One region of the Thermoanaerobacterium sp. RBIITD genome, then DNA from elsewhere that is predicted to be linked to it. Evidence: riboswitches for the same ligand, from Rfam matches in the RefSeq annotation. Region 1 holds a riboswitch; each other region holds the start of a gene.
The links. Region 1 has a riboswitch for S-adenosylmethionine ahead of metK (methionine adenosyltransferase). Riboswitches for the same ligand answer to the same signal wherever they lie in the genome.
Positions count from the first base shown of each region.

Region 2: linked by a shared signal. The riboswitch ahead of metA (homoserine O-acetyltransferase MetA) and the one ahead of metK (methionine adenosyltransferase) in region 1 are both predicted to bind S-adenosylmethionine.
Region 3: linked by a shared signal. The riboswitch ahead of CPG45_RS02475 (methionine ABC transporter ATP-binding protein) and the one ahead of metK (methionine adenosyltransferase) in region 1 are both predicted to bind S-adenosylmethionine.
Region 4: linked by a shared signal. The riboswitch ahead of CPG45_RS12470 (methylenetetrahydrofolate reductase) and the one ahead of metK (methionine adenosyltransferase) in region 1 are both predicted to bind S-adenosylmethionine.

Region 1 is NZ_LT906662.1:636,360-641,144, reverse strand. Features, by position in the region: gene CPG45_RS03110 (RnfABCDGE type electron transport complex subunit D) at 1-32, shown strand, start outside; gene CPG45_RS03105 (RnfABCDGE type electron transport complex subunit G) at 22-639, shown strand; gene rsxE (electron transport complex subunit RsxE) at 650-1,309, shown strand; gene rsxA (electron transport complex subunit RsxA) at 1,278-1,856, shown strand; gene CPG45_RS03090 (RnfABCDGE type electron transport complex subunit B) at 1,869-2,711, shown strand; SAM riboswitch class I at 2,890-2,991, shown strand; gene metK (methionine adenosyltransferase) at 3,138-4,325, shown strand; gene CPG45_RS03080 (flagellar assembly protein A) at 4,466-4,785, opposite strand, start outside.
Region 2 is NZ_LT906662.1:2,487,461-2,492,245, forward strand. Features, by position in the region: gene CPG45_RS11895 (APC family permease) at 1-682, opposite strand, end outside; gene metA (homoserine O-acetyltransferase MetA) at 873-1,790, opposite strand; SAM riboswitch class I at 1,856-1,964, opposite strand; gene CPG45_RS11905 (YgaP family membrane protein) at 2,037-2,243, opposite strand; gene CPG45_RS11910 (sporulation membrane protein YtrI) at 2,258-2,701, opposite strand; gene CPG45_RS11915 (YtrH family sporulation protein) at 2,698-3,024, opposite strand; gene CPG45_RS11920 (geranylgeranyl reductase family protein) at 3,132-4,319, shown strand; gene CPG45_RS11925 (hypothetical protein) at 4,316-4,597, shown strand.
Region 3 is NZ_LT906662.1:514,821-519,605, forward strand. Features, by position in the region: gene CPG45_RS02470 (BglG family transcription antiterminator) at 1-996, opposite strand, end outside; SAM riboswitch class I at 1,215-1,315, shown strand; gene CPG45_RS02475 (methionine ABC transporter ATP-binding protein) at 1,381-2,403, shown strand; gene CPG45_RS02480 (methionine ABC transporter permease) at 2,390-3,067, shown strand; gene CPG45_RS02485 (MetQ/NlpA family ABC transporter substrate-binding protein) at 3,082-3,921, shown strand; gene hydG ([FeFe] hydrogenase H-cluster radical SAM maturase HydG) at 4,025-4,785, opposite strand, start outside.
Region 4 is NZ_LT906662.1:2,592,927-2,597,711, forward strand. Features, by position in the region: gene CPG45_RS12465 (GNAT family N-acetyltransferase) at 50-523, shown strand; SAM riboswitch class I at 647-741, shown strand; gene CPG45_RS12470 (methylenetetrahydrofolate reductase) at 813-1,724, shown strand; gene CPG45_RS12475 (homocysteine S-methyltransferase family protein) at 1,740-4,154, shown strand; gene CPG45_RS12480 (MerR family transcriptional regulator) at 4,579-4,785, shown strand, end outside.

The sequences.
Region 1 (4,785 bases):
TTTTCGGGGAGGTAAAAGCAAATGGAAAATAAAAATGATATCTTGAAGACCGGAATAACCCTTTTATTGATTACAGGCATTGCTGCAATAGTACTTGGATTCTTTAACTATATAACAGAAAAGCCTATAGCAAAGCAGAAAGAAAATACAAATATGGAAGCAATGAAAGCAGTGCTTAAAGCTGATCAATATACGAAAATTGATTTAAGTAAATACAATTTTAAATTTGATACTTCTGGTGATCCTAAATTATCGCCAGATCCAAAGTTAATAGAAGAAATAAATGAAGGAAAATCCGGCGGCAATGTCTCAGGATATGTTATTAAAGTTGCACCGCAAGGATTTAGTGGACCTGTAGAAGAGATGATTGGTATAGATAAAGAGGGGAAAATTACAGGTATAACGATAGTAAATCAGTCAGAGACACCTGGACTCGGAGCAAAATCAATTGATCCAAATTGGAATAGACAATACAAAGATAAAAAAACAGATAAAGATTTGACAGTCGTAAAAACAGCTCCAAGTCAGGATAATCAGATACAGGCAATAACAGGTGCTACAATAACATCAAAGGCTGTAACAAAGGGTGTTAATACAGCTATTGAAGCATTTAAAGTTATTGCAGGATCGAATAGGTGAGGTGATTTTAATGGGTATATTTAATACATTTAAAAATGGTTTATGGAAAGAGAACCCTACTTTTGTACAGGTAGTCGGCATGTGTCCGACACTTGCAGTTACGACGGCTGCTATTAACGGCATAACGATGGGTATAGCAGCGACATTTGTGCTTTTCTTTTCAAATATATTGATATCTTCTTTGAGAAAAGTTACACCTGATAAAATTAGAATCCCTATTTTTATCGTTGTTATTGCTACATTTACAACAATAGTTGGCATGCTTATAAAGGCGTTTTCACCGGCCCTTGATAAGGCGCTTGGCATATACATTCCACTTATAGTTGTCAACTGTATTATTATGGCAAGAGCTGAAGCCTTTGCATATAAAAATACGATAGCCCATGCTGCTGCAGACGGCCTTGGAATGGGATTAGGTTTTACATTAGCCTTATTTATATTGGGTTCAATAAGAGAAATAATTGGAAATGGTTCTATACTTGGGGTATCATTATTTGGACCGCATTTCCAACCGGCATTAATATTTATAATGCCACCAGGTGCGTTTATTACACTTGGTCTTCTACTTGGATTTTTCAGGCTGATGGAAAGTATTCAAGAAAAGAGAAAAGAGAAGGCCTTAGCTGGAGGTGTAGCACATGCTGACAAAGCTTATACTTATTCTGATTAGTTCAATACTCGTGAATAACTTTGTACTTGTAAGGTTCCTTGGCGAATGCCCATTTCTTGGCGTCTCCAAAAAAGTTGAAACTGCGCTTGGAATGGGGATAGCTGTTACATTTGTTATGACTATAGCTTCTGCTATTGCGTATCTTGTTTATTATTTGATACTTGTTCCACTAGGTTTATCATATCTTGAAACGATAGCGTTTATATTAGTTATAGCGGCACTTGTACAATTTGTTGAGATGGTTATAAAAAAATCCAGCCCTGCACTATATCAGGCACTAGGCATATATTTACCACTTATAACGACAAACTGTGCGGTACTTGGTGTTGCATTATTAAATGTTCAGTCGAACTATAACTTCATTGAAACGGTTGTAAATGGATTTGGCTCTGCCGTCGGATTTACACTTGCAATTGTTTTATATGCTGGAATAAGAGAAAGGCTTGAGCTTGCTCCGATATCAAAGGTATTAGATGGGTTTCCTATTGCACTTATTGGTGCAGGACTTTTATCAATCGCTTTTCTCGGCTTCCAAGGATTAATATAGGGGGTGTAGGATGTGAGCGGAATATTACCATATTTGCTTTTACCATTTGTTAGCCTTGGAGGAATGGGACTAATTTTTGGGCTAGTACTTGCATATGCATCAAAGAAGTTTGAAGTAAAAGTCGATCCGAAAGAAGTAGAAGTGAGGAATGTTCTTCCAGGTGCAAACTGCGGTGCATGTGGATTTCCAGGTTGTGATGGATTTGCACATGCAGTAACATCTGGCAATGCACCTGCAAATGGGTGTAAAGTCGGTGGTGCACCTGTTGCCGAGAAAGTAAGTGCGATTCTTGGTATTGCTGCAGACATAGATGAAAAAAGACTTATTGCCTTTGTAAAGTGCAATGGCACAAGAAATAATGCAGTTGAAAAATATAGATACTTTGGTATAGATGATTGCCGTTCTGCGGTACTGTACCAGGAGGGTGCAAAAGGATGCCGGTACGGCTGCCTTGGACTTGGAACCTGCGAGAAATCATGCCCTTTTGATGCCATACATGTAAGCAAAGATGGTGTTGCTGTTGTCTATGAAGATAAATGTACAGCTTGCGGCATTTGTGTAGACGTATGCCCTAAAAATATCATCGAACTTGTAGATGCAGATAGCGAGGCAAGGGTAATATGTTCAAACACAGACAAAGGAAAAGATGTAAGACCAGTATGTTCTGTTGGATGTATAGGATGCAAAGCCTGTGAGAGAGCATGTGAATCAGATGCTATACATGTTACAAATAATCTTGCAAAGATCGATTATAACAAATGTATATCATGTATGGCCTGTGTAGAAAAATGTCCTGTTGATGCGATATATCCATTTAAGGCAAGCTTAGTATTAGACAAACTTAATGCAGTATAAAATTAGGATATTTAATGTATCAAATGTGTGAATATTGATTTTTAACCGGCTTGATATTGAATATCATCAATTTACTAATTTGAATTAATATCAACCATTCACATATGATATGTATTGATTATATATTTGACTTCTTTTGTATACTATGTTATTATATTTAAAGTTAAATAGCGAAGAACTCTTATCAAGAGAGGTGGAGGGAAGAGCCCTGTGAAGCCCGGCAACCTGTCAAATGACAAGGTGCTAATTCTCGCAGAAGTTTTCTTCTGAAAGATGAGGGTAAAAAATACCTCTTCTTTTGGAGAGGTTTTATTTTGCTCTGGGCTTATTAATTAAAAATATAGGCTTTCAATTATTAAAACCTAAAAACCATATAGAAATGTAAGTGTTCGTATTATTGAACCCTAAAAGAAAGGAATGAATGAGATGAGAAAGTTTTTTACTTCAGAATCTGTTACTGAAGGGCACCCAGATAAAATATGCGATCAGATATCAGATGCAATTGTTGACGAGATATTACAAAATGATCCATATGCGAGAATAGCCTGTGAAACAGCTGTAACAACGGGAATGGTTTTGGTCATGGGCGAAATAACTACAAAATGCTATATTGACATACCAAAAATAGTTAGAAAGGTTATTGAAGATATCGGATATACTCGTGCAAAGTATGGCTTTGATGCCGATACGTGTTCGGTACTTACATCCATTGATGAGCAATCACCGGATATAGCACTTGGCGTTGACAAAGCATTAGAAGCAAAAAAAGGCTTGTCACATGATGACATAGAAGAACAAGGTGCAGGTGACCAAGGTATGATGTTCGGTTATGCTTGCAATGAAACACCAGAGTTAATGCCGCTTCCTATTTCACTTGCACATAAACTTGCGAAAAAACTTTCAGAAGTAAGAAAAAATGGCACACTAGAATATTTAAGGCCAGATGGAAAAACACAAGTAACAATAGAATATGTCGATGACGTACCCAAAAGGGTCGATTCAATAGTTGTATCGACACAGCACTCACCAGATGTTGATCATGATAAAATAGAGAAGGATATCAAAGAATATGTCATAAAACCCGTTGTTTCACCTGAGATGATAGATGAAAATACAAAGATATTTGTAAATCCGACGGGAAGATTTGTAGTTGGCGGTCCGCAAGGTGACAGTGGACTCACAGGAAGGAAAATCATAGTTGACACATATGGTGGATATGCGAGACATGGCGGTGGAGCATTTTCAGGCAAAGACCCTACAAAGGTTGATAGATCAGCAACATACGCTGCAAGGTATGTAGCTAAAAATATAGTTGCTGCGGGACTTGCTGATAAATGTGAAGTACAATTAGCATATGCTATAGGTGTTGCTACACCACTAGAAGTAAATATAGATACATTTGGCACAGGCAAAATTCCCGATGAAGATATATCTGATATTGTAAAGAAAGTATTTGATTTAAGACCAGCTGCAATTATAAGGGACCTTGATTTAAGAAAGCCTATATATAGACAAGTTGCCGCATATGGCCATTTTGGAAGGACTGACCTCGACCTTACCTGGGAAAGAACTGATAAAGTAGATATCTTAAAAAAACTTGCCTTCAATAGATAAATTTTAAGCCCGGAAGTAATCTCCGGGCTTTCGGTTTTTTTTATATATTTATAACCGCATTTAATTTCGCTTCGCTAACTTTATTATATCACATTTTTTATGATAATAAAAGCATTATGTTTTAATAGTTCTAAAGATTTTTATTTTTGATTATTGTATACTTTTGTATTATGATCGATTTTAATTGTTGCATTATCATAACAAAAACTTGTACTAATTTTTCCGTTCTTATCAATAACTTTACAATATGTTGGAATACCTGCAGGTGAGCCTACAATACCCAATTTCATTTTTTTACCGGCTATTAATAATCCTCCTCTTACAATACTTGAAGGCTTATGAAATATTATTGAATATTTCGCAATAATTTTGCTTTGAAAAGAACCATTGCCGGTAGCATAAACACTTCCATTTGATAAAATTAGGGAGTTTTGAGCATAATTAAAGATTATGTTACCAT
Region 2 (4,785 bases), 1.6 Mb from region 1:
ATTTGACATTTCTTTCAGGATTTTTAATTTCCTCTGCTGTTATTGAAGCTGATTCAAGTCCTACAAATGCCCATAATGTCGATGTAGCAGCAGCCGAAAGTGTACCAATACCTTTTCCTGCCGGGAATAAAGGCATTATATTTCCTGGCTTAAAATGAACAGCAGAAACAACAATAAAAAATAAGAACAAGCAAATCTCAAATATTGTAATTGTTGTTTGTGTCGAACCTGCTCTTTTTACACCTATTATGTTTATAATTGTAAAAATCCATAAAATTGCACTTGTGTATAAAAATGCTGCCAGATGACTTTGCGATAAAATCGGGAATAATGCACTCGAATAGCTAGCAACAGCTATGACGACAGCGGCATTACCTATCCATGAACCATTCCAGTAAAGCCATGCATTGATAAAACCGATAAAATCCCCAAAGGCTAACTTTGAATACTCATAGGGCCCTCCTGCCTTTGGAATCCTTGAACCGAGATTTGCGAAAGAAAGTGCAAGAAAAATTGAACCGATACCTGTAATTAACCATGCGAGTATTGTTGATCCTGGTCCGGACTTTGATGCCAATGTTGCCGGAAGCATAAATATACCGGAACCCATCATATTGCCCGTAACTAATGCTGTTGCGATAAATAAACCAATATCTTTTTTCAGCTTTTGCGATTTATCCATTATGTATGATTCCTTTCTTTGACATATTAACATTATAAAATTAACATACTAGATTAAAAAAGTCAATGAATAAATTAACGTTTACTAGTACTTACAAACAAAGAATGAAGTTGTAAATCCTTCATTACAAAGTAAGTTTAAATAAAAAAGCATATTTATATAATGTATAAAAATACAAAACAGTAAGTTTTTATTTAATTCTATTGATGTCATATGGAGTTTCCTGATATACATAATAATTAAGCCAATTAGAAAAAAGCAGATTTGCATGGCTTCTCCATTTAACTAAAGGTTCTCTCTCGGGGTTATCTCCCGGGAAATAATGCTTGGGTATATTGATAGCTATTCCCTTTTTTATATCTCTTTCATATTCTGCTTTAAGTGTCAATGGATCATATTCTGAATGGCCTGTAACAAATATTTGTCTACCACCTTTTGACCCTATTATATATAGTCCTGCTTCATCTGATTCCGCAAGTATATCGAGGTCATTGACCAATTCGACATCTTCTTTTCGTACTTCGGTGTACCTTGAATGTGGTGCATAGAATTCGTCATCAAAACCCCTAAGCAAATCGACATTTTTTTTGACAATCCGATGTAAGAAAACACCAAACATTTTCTCTTTTAAGGGGTATTTGGGAATTCCGTAATGGTAATACAAACCTGCTTGTGCACCCCAACATATATGAAATGTCGAATAAACATTATGTTTACTCCACTCCATTATTTCTTTTAATTCTTGCCAATAATCGACATCTTCAAATTCCAATGTTTCGACAGGTGCACCTGTTATTATGAGGCCGTCAAATTTTTCACAGTTGACATCGTCAAATGTCTTATAAAATGTTTTAAGGTATTCTGGTGAGGTATTTTTTGATTTATGTGACGCCGTATATAGCAATACTATATCAATTTGCAGTGGATTATTGCTCAATAATCTTAATAATTGCGTTTCTGTAACACTTTTTGTTGGCATTAAATTAAGTATTGCAATTTTAAGCGGGCGTATGTCCTGATGAATTGCTCTTTCTTCACCCATAACAAATATGTTTTCGTCTGCGAGAATTTTTATTGCAGGTAGTTTATCAGGTATTTTTATTGGCAATTTTATCACCTCCGGTTTTATACATTAAAAATGCCTCTTTGAGAAGAGGCGCGAAAATTCACATCTTCTCATCTTCCAAAGCAAATTGCTTTGCTGGAATTAGCACCATTTTCAGAAAAAGCTGACGGTTGCCGGGTTTCATCGGGCCAGTCCCTCCACCACTCTGGATGAGATATTTCATTATCAATTTAAAATATTAAATTAATTATATATTTGTTATGCTTTTATGTCAATAAAAATATAAGCCTACGTCTCATCTTTTGTAGATATACCAACGAGATCGTAGAAAAAGCAATGGCCTAAAAAACCTTCCATTGCCCAACAAAGGCCCATTATGCCCATGAGTTTACCTGTCTGTGTTTTTCTCTTAAAAAGCCCTAATGCAGCAATAGCGCTGCCAGCTGCTATTCTTATTGCCCTATCATATGGTCCAACATTTTGTTTAAGTAACATTTGTAACCCTCCAATTACTCTTTAATTTGTGTATTTACATATATCTCAATATTTGTGTTAATTATAATGTACTTTACTTTTAGAATAATTTTTTTATTCTCTATCGACAAAATACGACCTTCAAATATATTAAAAATTAAATCAGGATCGACTTTATCGATTTGCTTTCCATATACATCTTTAAGCTTGCTTTTTATGTATTTTTCCACTTCTATTTTAATTTTATTATTACTGCTATTAACACGCGGTGTAATATCTGTTACTACTTTATATGATTGACTTTTTAAAGATTCATTTAATTTATCGATTTTTTCATGTAACATTAAATTATTCATTTTATATGATTCTTTTTCAAAAGTGATTTTTTCTATTAATATACCATTTATAAAATTAACGATTGCACCACCAATGATTATACCAATAAGTAAAACACTAAAAGATTTAGCATATTTTTTCATTTGATTTCACCTATTAAAAAAGATATGATTTTAAACCCAGTAAATGACCCTAAAAAGGCACCTAAGAGTATTAACCCTTGTTTTGCAAGTTGTGTAAATTCACCGCTTAATCCTATTTCAAGACCTCTTATTGTTGTAAAAGAACCGCCAAGACCGACAAGTATACCCCAAAGCCTTATATCTTTTAATATAGAATTTATTATTTTAACAGGTGATTCAAATATAAATATAGATGAGAGAGATCCTATTATTGTACCACCGATTACAACGCCAAGTGATGTGAAATACGGGATGCAAAAGACCCTTATTATTTTTATTAACATAAAACCACCTCATATATTTATATGCATTAAAAATATTTAAATATCTATTATGATTCATATTTGAATTACTCAACTTTGCAATTATAATAATTATAGAGGTGAATTAAATGTATGATACGATAATAATTGGCAGTGGCCCTTCCGGTTCAACACTGGCTAGAAAATTATCAAAAGATGGCTATAAAGTATTATTAATAGAAAAGCACAGTTTGCCGAGGTATAAGGCTTGTGGTGGTGGCATAACATCAAGATGTTATAAATTGTTAGATTTAGATATAAGAAATTATATTGAAGATATTACTTATAAGATTTTATTTATATTTGATAACAATAAATCTATTTGTTTAAAGACAGATAAACCAATTATATATCAGATCGATAGAATTAAATTTGACAAATACCTTGTCGATAAAGCCGTTGAATGTGGATGCAAAGTACATGATGATGAAAGATTTTTGGATTTTTATAAAACTGATAAAGGCATTGTTGTAAAAACCGACAAAAGTGAATATGAAGCAAAAGTTTTGGTAGGCGCGGATGGGATTAATAGCAATGTTGCATATAAAGCTAATTTAAAAAATGGGAATAAGGGCATAGCACTTGAAGCCGAGGTATACACAGAAAAGGAAAATATTGAAGAAAAAAAGGGAGAAGTAATAGTTGATTTCAGTGTAATTAAATGTGGCTACGGTTGGATATTTCCTAAAAGCGACAGACTATCTATTGGCGTAGGAACTTTTTTGAATAAATCAGCTGATATAAAGGAAAAGCTTAATAATTTACTTACAAAGAATATGATAGGTAATAACGCTGAAATTAAAGTATATGGACATCAATTATCTTTTCCAGATGGTAATGAAGGAATCTATAATAGCGACAAAATAATCTTAATAGGTGATGCTACAGGACTTGCAGATCCATTTACGGGTGAAGGTATATATAATGCAATACTTACGGCTAATATATCATATGATGTTATTAATAAATATTTAAATAAAAAATGCGAACTTGACGAATATACTGAAAGAATAAAAAAGGAAGTTATACCAGATATTAAATGGGCATACAGATTATCATTATTTGCCTATAACAATATGCCATTCATACAAAAAGCAATTAGATTCTTTCCAAATGTATTATCATACTTTATAGATATAATAATGGGGGATGATAATTATATTAATTTTAAAACAAAAGTGCCTTTATACGCTGTCCATCTTAAGCAATCTAAGACAAAAACTAAGGTGATAGCGAAAAGTATGATTAAATCATCTATGCAATATGAAGACATATGAAAGATGAAAATTATATCCCTATTGGTCAAGATGAGCCAAAGCCAGTAAAAGCTGGTGAATATGCCTATGTCGACGATGCAAATGATATAATATGCAGGCTTGAAATAAGGCAGGTGGAAAAAACTAAAGTTACATTAGATACAAAGAATTGCTTTTATATACTTCAAGGTAATAGGGCTACAAGCAAAGAATATTTGGAAGAAGCGGCAAATAGATTAATAAATCTTACAAAGAGGTTTCTTGGTGGTAAGGAACATATTTTGTATATTCCGAGATAAAATCTGGTGAGGTTTGGGTTATAAAAATTATGACGAAATATTTATGTTCCAAAACAGGTTGGATATAGTCTGTCTTCCTAACAAAATAGTTGTGTCTTTTGTAGGAGATAATAATTCAAATGTCGATGATATAATATATTGACATTTGGAGATAATTAAACTAAACTTAGTATAGGGGATACCCCTAA
Region 3 (4,785 bases), 120 kb from region 1:
GTCATATTCTAAATCGGTTTTAAACACATCTTCAGCTATTTTAATCATTTCATATGCAATTTCATTTATAAAGTCATCATTTATTTCATCTGTATTTGCCCTATATCTTGCACCTTGGAGATGTATTGTTATATAGCCTATCTCGTCATCTGGAATTGCAATATCGAGCTCTTCTTCAAGGTATCTTGCAAGCATTTTAGCAAATTTGTATTCATCCGACTTCTTAAGCTCTAAAAGGCTCTCATCACCTATTTTTATCTTTTCTCCGTCTTTTATTCTTTTTAAAGCAAGTGCCAAGTGTACCGTTAGTCCCATATAAGAGCTTTCTGCCAACTCATATTCAAGAGACCTTTCTAATCTCTGAATAGCTTTTTCAATTTTTAATACTGTGTCATAATCAATAAGTCTTAAAAGTCTGTCATTTATATCTTTATCAAGTCTATTTAAATTATTGTACCCTTTATTTAAAAATTCCATTAAGTCCTTTGTCTCGACATTTTCATATAGAAAATTAATTATAGCTTTTCTAATGTTACTTTCTTCGCCAATTAAGTATACACCGACACCAGGTTTTGTAATAATTGTCACGCCTTGTTTATATAACCATTTTTCTATTTCTTTTATGTCATAGCTTATTGTTGCGGTTGTCACATTATATTCTTTTGCAAAATACTCCAATTTAACAGGTTCTTTCATTTGTAGAAGTTCTGAAAGAATCAATTTTCTCCTCTGGTTTGCTCCTATATTAGGCCTATAACCGATAACATCAAAGTTAAATCTTTCTATATCGCTATCACTGCCTTCAACAACTAAAGCCTCAGGCATATTTTTTAATCTTAAACCATAGCCTTTAATATAATCATTTATAGCGTTTAGTTCCCTATATGCAGTTCTTTTGCTTAATTTGTATTTGCTAACGATATCGTCAATACTTATTGGCTCTTTTGACATAACTTTTTTCAAAATATCCAACTGGCGCGCGCTTAACTCTCTCATAAAATACTGTCCTTTCATTTGTGACAATTATTTAATAAGTTAACTTACCTTACAATTATATTATAAACTAATGCTCGCAATTTTCAACATTAAGATGTAAGTACTATGTCAATGTAGTAATGACATACATTTAATAATTCAAACACCCATGACAAAATGCTTGACTTTTCATTTTGAATCTTATATAATCATTTTAACAATTTGATACGAAATTTATTCTCTTATCCAGAGAGGTGGAGGGACTGGCCCGATGAAGCCCGGCAACCGGCACAAAAGTGCAATGGTGCCAATTCCTGCGGCATATGCTGAGAGATGAGAGAGGATTAAACCTCTTTCATAAAGAGGTTTTTTTTATTTTATTTTTTCAAAAAGAGGGGAAAAATTTTGATATCTGTTAAAAATCTAAGCAAAGTTTACAATTCCAATGGCAAAAAAGTTGTTGCATTAAAGGACATAAATTTAGACATCAATGACGGTGAAATATATGGTATTATGGGTTTAAGCGGTGCTGGTAAATCATCTTTAATAAGATGTATAAATATGTTAGAAAAGCCTACATCAGGAAGTATCATGATAAATAATGTTGAGATGACAAAATTAAAGCCTAAGGACTTAAGAAATATGAGAAAAAAAATAGGCATGATATTTCAACATTTTAATCTTTTGATGAATTCCACAGTATATGAAAATATTGCTTTTCCTCTTAAAATATCAAAGGTTAAAGAAAGTGATATAGAAAAGCGAGTTAATGAGCTCCTTGAAGTCGTCGAGCTTGAGGATAAAAAAAATGCGTATCCGTCACAGTTATCAGGTGGTCAAAAACAAAGAGTCGGAATAGCAAGAGCACTAGCAAATAGGCCTGACATAATACTTTCTGATGAGGCAACATCAGCATTAGATCCAACTACGACCGAAGCAATATTAAATTTATTAAAAAGCATAAACAAGCAGTATGGTATAACAATAGTAGTAATTACACATGAGATGTCTGTCATTAGAAACATATGTGATAGAGTAGCGGTTTTGGAAAATGGAGTAATTATTGAAGAAGGCAATGTCATAGACATATTTTCAAATCCATCTACAGAAACATCAAAAAGGTTTTTAAAGGATATGATTGCCGAACTTCCACCTGATATACTTATTGATGATGAAAACCCAAATGAAGAAATACTAAGGTTGTCATTTTTTGGAAAAAGCAGCAGAGAGCCTGTCATATCACATATGATAAAAAAATTTGACGTTGACGCAAATATAATATCAGGCAATATCGAGAGAATCCAAGACTCTCAAATAGGAAATCTTTTGATAAAGCTTAAAGGTGAACCTAATTCGATAAAGTCTGCAATAAACTATTTAGAAGAAAACGGCTTAAGAATAGAGGTGCTTAAAAATGGTATTGTCTAATATATTGCAGTATTTATTAAATTTATGGCAGCTTATGGTACAGCCTTTATGGGAAACAATCTATATGGTGTTTTTTTCTACACTTTTCTCTATAGTGATAGGGCTCCCTCTAGGCATCATATTAGTAATTACAGATAAAGGTCATATATCTGAAAATATAAAGCTTAATAGGATATTAGGCACAATCATAAATATCATGAGATCTGTACCATTTATCATATTGATAATTGCAATATTCCCACTGTCGAGGCTTATAGTTGGAACAACAATTGGATCAACAGCAGCCATTGTTCCATTATCTGTAGCAGCGGCACCATTTGTTGCAAGGGTAATAGAATCATCATTAAAAGAAGTTGACTGGGGTGTCATTGAAGCATCTATTGCGGTAGGTGCAACAATTCCACAGATTATTTTTAGGGTTATGATACCAGAGTCACTATCATCATTGATACTTGGTGTAACTTTGACAATAATAAATATCCTCGGGTATTCTGCTATGGCAGGTGCTATTGGAGGAGGTGGTCTTGGAGATCTTGCGATAAGGTATGGATATCAGAGGTTTGAGACAGATGTCCTCATAGCAACTATTATAGTACTTATTATTATGGTAGAGATTATACAAAGAATAGGAAATTTTCTCGCTAAAAAAGTTGATAAAAGATGAAGGGATGGTTTTTAATGAAAAAAATTATTTTATTGTTTTCATTAATTTTAACGTTATCATTAATATTCGTAGGGTGCTCAAAAAACACTAATAGCAAAGAGGCTATCACAAATAATAACTCAAATGCAGTAAAAACTACAAAACTTGTTGTCGGCGCATCACCTACCCCGCACGCAGAAATACTTAATGTTGTTAAACCGGTTTTAGCAAAGGAAGGCATTGATCTACAAATAAAGGAATTTACCGATTATGTAACACCAAATACGGCACTAAATGATAAGCAAATCGATGCAAATTTCTTTCAACACGTACCATACATGGAAGACTTTGAAAAGAAGAATAATATGAAATTAATAGCATTAGTAAAAGTACATGTAGAACCAATGGGTGCATATTCAAAGAAAATAAAATCAAAAGATGAAATAAAAGATGGCGCAACTGTTGCAATTCCAAATGATGCTACAAATGAAGGAAGAGCATTATTGCTTTTACAAAAACAAGGATTGATTAAGCTCAAAGATCCTAAGGGACTTACACAAACGCCAAGGGATATTGTCGATAACCCAAAGCATCTTAAATTTAGCGAGCTTGAAGCGCCTCAATTGCCAAGAACATTACAAGATGTAGATTTTGCAATAATAAATACAAATTTTGCACTAGAAGGAAAACTTAATCCACTAAAAGATTCAATATTCATGGAAGACAAGGACTCACCATATGCAAATGTGCTAACGGTAAGACCAGATAATCAAAATGATCCTGCTATAAAGAAATTAGCAAAAGCACTAAATTCACCAGAAGTTAAAAAATTCATAGAAGATAAGTATAAGGGTGCTATAATCCCAGCATTTTAATGACTAATGTTTGATTTAAATTAAAAAAGTTATACCGTTTTTCTCCCTCTGCTAACCGGCAGATAATTAAAACCCCGGATATCCGGGGTTTTTTTATGATTATTTAAAAATATAAATCTCTTTCACCATTTTCAAGTCTTTTAAGACGTCTCTTAGTTTCTTCCTTGACCATTTCATTTGGTATCTTTTCTATATTAGCTGCAATTGTTTCTTCACCTATTGCTTTTGTAGTCTCATCACCATAATCAATTAAAAATTCTTTAAATGTAAGAATCGCATTAGGTAAACAGAAATTGTGTATCTGACCAGATTTTGCAAAGCTCATAAACCTGTCGCCTGTACGTCCCATTCTATAGCATGCTGTACAGTAACTTGGTAAATAATGCTGCTTACACAGAGTCCTTAATATTTCATTTGGTGTCCTATGGTCACCAACATCAAACTGTGGTTTTGATGCGCCGTTATTTGATATTTCCTCATGATATCCACCAACACCAGTGCACGAGCCTGCGCTTATCTGTGATATACCAACAGCTATAACTTCTTCTCTAAATTTTGGTACTTCTCTCGTCGATAAAATCATACCAGTATATGGCACTGCCAGACGCAATACTGCGACAAGCTTTTTAAAATCTTTGTCATCTACAATGTAAGGAAATTCGCTTAATGGTGTATTTAGTGCAGGTCTAAGCCTTGGAACAGATATTGTATGTGGTCCTACTCCAAATTTTTCGTCCAAATGTTTTACATGGTATAGCATCGCAATTGTCTCATATTTATAATCGTAAAGACCGTACAAAACGCCAATTCCGACATCATCTATACCGCCCTCCATTGCCCTATCCATAGCTGTCGTATGATAAT
Region 4 (4,785 bases), 1.4 Mb from region 1:
AATTGGAAGAGTGAGTAAAGGAATAAAAGCTAGTAAGGATGATGTTGTTATGCAAATTCAGGTGATTGAGGATTATGAAATATTTAAAAAACTCATAAAGCTAAACTGGGGTTCTGAAATTATTGTCGTACATAATACTGTGTACAAGCCAGAAGATTTAAAAGGTTTTTTTGCATATGATGAAGATGGTAATGTAATAGGTATGATAGGGCATATCATAAAAAATAATGAGTGTGAAATTGTAATTCTTGAAAGTTTTAAACAAAATGCAGGTATTGGAACTGCATTAATAAATAAAATTGAGGAGATAGCCAAAAAAGAGGGATGTGATAGGATATGGCTTATAACAACAAATGACAATCTTAATGCTCTTGGATTTTATCAAAAAAAAGGATTTAAAATAAAAGCCGTTTATCCCGGAGTTATTGATGAAGCAAGAAAAATAAAACCTGAAATACCGCTTATCGCGGATAATGGAATCCCAATAAGAGATGAAATCGAACTTGAAAAAAGTATAGGATAAATTAAGTATTTGACTAATCTTAACATTAAACTTACTAAATTATTGTAATGTATAAAAAATAATTTTATTGACATATTAAGAAATACATTGTAGTATATAGTTTAACAAGTTAATATTTTAAATCTCTTATCAAGAGTAGTGGAGGGACTGGCCCTATGAAACTCGGCAACCGGATATCACGGTGCTAATTCCAGCAGCGTATCGCTGAAAGATGAGAGAAGTCAAATCTCTTCTTTTGGCGAAGAGATTTTTTGTTTTTTTAAAGAATTTTTTTGTGGAGGAGATTATGATGTTTAAAGATGAAAGCCTTTGTAATAAATTAAACCGAGGTGAGTTTATAATTACCGCTGAAATTTCCACGCCAAAAGGAGCAGATATAACGAAGACAATTGAAGAAGCGAGAAAATTAAAAGGCATTGTAGATGCTTTAAATATAACAGACTGTCCTATGGCAAACATGAGGATGAGCCCTATAGCCTTGGCGCATCTCTTGCAGAATCACTTAAATATTGAAACAATATTTCATCTTACTTGCCGCGATAGAAACTTGATTGGGCTTCAATCAGAGCTCCTTGGTGCATATGCCCTTGGTGTCAGAAATGTACTTGCTTTAACTGGAGATGATCCGTCACGTGGTGATACACCTACAGCTACAGGAGTTTACGATGTCGATTCAATTGGACTTTTAAAGATTGTAAATTCTCTGAATAACGGTTATGATTATAGTGGAAACAAGTTGGAGTCATCTACTGAATTTTGCATTGGAACTACTGCAAATCCCAATGATTTGACTGAAAAAGCGATTGACAAATTAAAAAGCAAAATAGATGCAGGAGTTGCCTTTATACAAACACAACCGGTTTATGACGAAGATATTTTGTTTAAATTTATAAAAAAGATAGAAGCTTTAAATATACCAGTACTTGTTGGCGTACTCCCTCTTAAAAGCTATAAAATGGCTGTTAATTTAAATAAAAAAGTTCCAGGAATAGATGTTCCAGAACATATAATTGAAAAATTAAAAATAAAAGGGAAAGAAGAAGGAATAAATATAGCCGTCGAATTTATTAAGAATATAAGAAACAATGTTGGCGGTATTCATGTTATGCCGCTTGGAAAAGTAGATGTTGTTGCTGATATAGCGAGTAGAATTGATAATATGGAGTTTAAGCTTTCAGAAAAGAAGGTAGAGACAAATTAAAATGGAGGTCAGCATATGGACATATTTAAAGAGCTGTTGAAACGGATAATAATTTTTGATGGAGCTATGGGAACACAACTTCAGGAAAGAGGGCTAAAAACCGGTGAATGTCCTGAGTATATGAATATATCTCATCCGGATGTTGTATTTGACATACACAAATCATATATCAATGCAGGTGCAGATGTGATAGAGACAAATACCTTTGGTGCTAATAGAGCTAAATTGGCAAAATACGGCCTTGAAAAAGAAACGGCTAAAATAATTGGTGAATCTGTCCGAATTGCCAAAAATGCAGCACAGGAGAAAAGTGTTGCACTGTCAATAGGACCTATCGGTGAACTTCTGAAACCTTACGGTGATATAGCATTTGAAGAAGCTTATGAGATTTTCAAGGAAGTTGTAATTGCAGGGGAACAGGCTGGTGCAGATATTGTTTTGATTGAAACAATGTCTGATATGCTTGAAGCAAAGGCGGCTATCCTCGCGGCAAAGGAAAATACAAACATGAAGGTAATTTGTACAATGACATTTCAAGAGGATGGAAGGACGTTAATGGGTTCAGACCCAGTAACTGTTGTTGTAAGCTTGCAAGGGTTAGGGCTTGATGCAATTGGCGTAAATTGCTCAACAGGTCCTGATAAGATGGTTAATATAGTTGAAAAAATGTCTACAGTATCACGTATCCCTATTATTGCACAGCCTAATGCAGGCATGCCAGCAATTAAAGATGGCAAGACTGTATATGATCTGATGCCTGATGACTTTGCAAGTTATTTCCCTGAACTTATTAAAAAAGGTGCATCGATAGTCGGAGGATGTTGTGGTACAACACCTGAGTATATTCGATTGGTAAAAAGTGTTGTCCAAGGTTTTAAACCATATGTACGCGTTAATAAATTTACAGCCGTATCATCAAATGCAAAGACAATTTTTATAGGTGGGGATAACCCTTTAAGGGTTATAGGTGAGCGTATCAATCCGACAGGGAAGAAAAGTTTGAGCACAGCATTAAAGGAAGGAGATATAAGCCTTGCGGTTGATGAGGCGGTAAGGCAGCAAAAATCGAATGCTGACATACTTGATGTAAATGTAGGTGTTCCAGGTATAGATGAGGAAAACATAATGGTAAAGGCTGTATCAGAGATTCAGAATGCAGTAGATATTCCATTGCAGATAGATAGTACAAATATTAAAGCAATAGAAAAGGCAATGAGGATTTTAAGGGGCAGACCTATAATTAATTCTGTAAGTGCAAAAGAAAAAAGTTTAAGAGAAGTATTGCCGATTGTCAAAAAATATGGCGCATGTGTTGTAGGGCTTACTGTAGGAGATAACGGACTTCCAAAAAATAAAGAAGAGAGATTAAAGAATGCTAAGAAAATTGTTGAAACTGCCAAAGAATATGGTATACCTAAAGATGACATTTTAATAGACTGTATAGTTTTGACAGTATCTTCAGAGCAAGAAGCGGCTAAAGAAACTTTAGAAGCTATAAAGCTTGTTAAAAGTGAATTGGGTGTAAATACCGTAATTGGCTTAAGCAATGTATCTTTTGGGCTTCCTGAAAGGAAATTAATTAATTCGGCATTTTTAGCAATGGCGGCATCCTACGGGCTTGATACTGCCATTATAAATCCATGCGATGATGTAATGATGAATACATTAAGGGCATCTATGGTATTAATGAACAAAGATAAGGGTTGCATAAATTATTTAAAAATATATGGCAGTAATACACCTGTGAAAAATTCATCTTCTAAAAAAGATATAAAAAATGAAGAGTATGACAAACTTTTATACAATCATATTTTAGAAGGTAAAAAGGCTAAAATTGAAAATATTGTTGAGAATATTTTGGCCGAAGGTGCGGAACCGCTTAAAATAGTAGATAATATTATCATACCTGCATTAAAAGATGTAGGCGACAAGTATGACAAGGGTATTTATTTTTTGCCGCAGCTTTTGAGCTCTGCAGAAGTTGTCCAGGGAGCTTTTAAGATAATAAAAGAGAGGCTGCCAAAAGGTACAGTATCTAAAGGTAAGATAATTCTTGCAACTGTAGAAGGTGATGTACACGATATAGGGAAAAACATAGTCAAGGTTCTTTTGGAAAATTATGGGTATGATGTTATTGACCTCGGTAAAGATGTGAAAGGTGAAGTAATTCTTGAAGAGGTAAAGCGTTCAAATGTATCGCTTGTGGGATTAAGCGCATTAATGACGACAACGCTTTTTAACATGGAAAAGATTATTAAGCTGCTTAAACAGAATGCGGACGTAAAGGTCATGGTAGGCGGTGCTGTCCTGACAGAAGAATATGCATTAAAGATAGGTGCTGATTATTACGGCAAAAGTGCACAAGATGCTGTAAGAATTGCAGATAGTTTTTTTTTGAGAGATAATTTAAGCTGTAAAAATTGCGGCTAAATTTACGGAGTCATTGTGGCAGGAAATTACTAAACATCATCGTACCTAATTTGATGAAAATATAGGAATTTTTGTATTATATAGTATCATTATCCTCTGGCTGAATAAATTAAAGAAATACAAAAACTATCAAGGGGGATGATAGTTAAATGAGATAAAAGCAAATGTTTGTATAAACTTTGGTATTTTAAAATTGAAAAGAGAGAAATTTGCTATAGAGCAATTTTAGATAAAAACAATATATTATTGCAGATCAAGATTTTTTTATCTAAACACTTACCTTTTAAGAGATCCAAAGATTAAAATAGTATATAGATAATATTGAATAAATAATAAATACTACTAATTTTTTAGCAAAAAATTTTAGAATCCCTTGACTGTGACCTCAGGTATTGGCTTATTATAAAATCAAGGAGGGATTATGATGAAAATAAGTGAAGTAATGGAGATCACAAAGCTCACAAAAAAGGCAATAAATTATTACGAAGATGAGGGATTGATAAAACCCGATATTAATCCAGATAATAACTATCGTGAGTATTCTCAAAGTGATGTTGACAAATTGATACAGATTGCAACTTTAAGACAATTAGATATGCCAGTAAAGGAGATAAAAAAAGTCATATTAAAT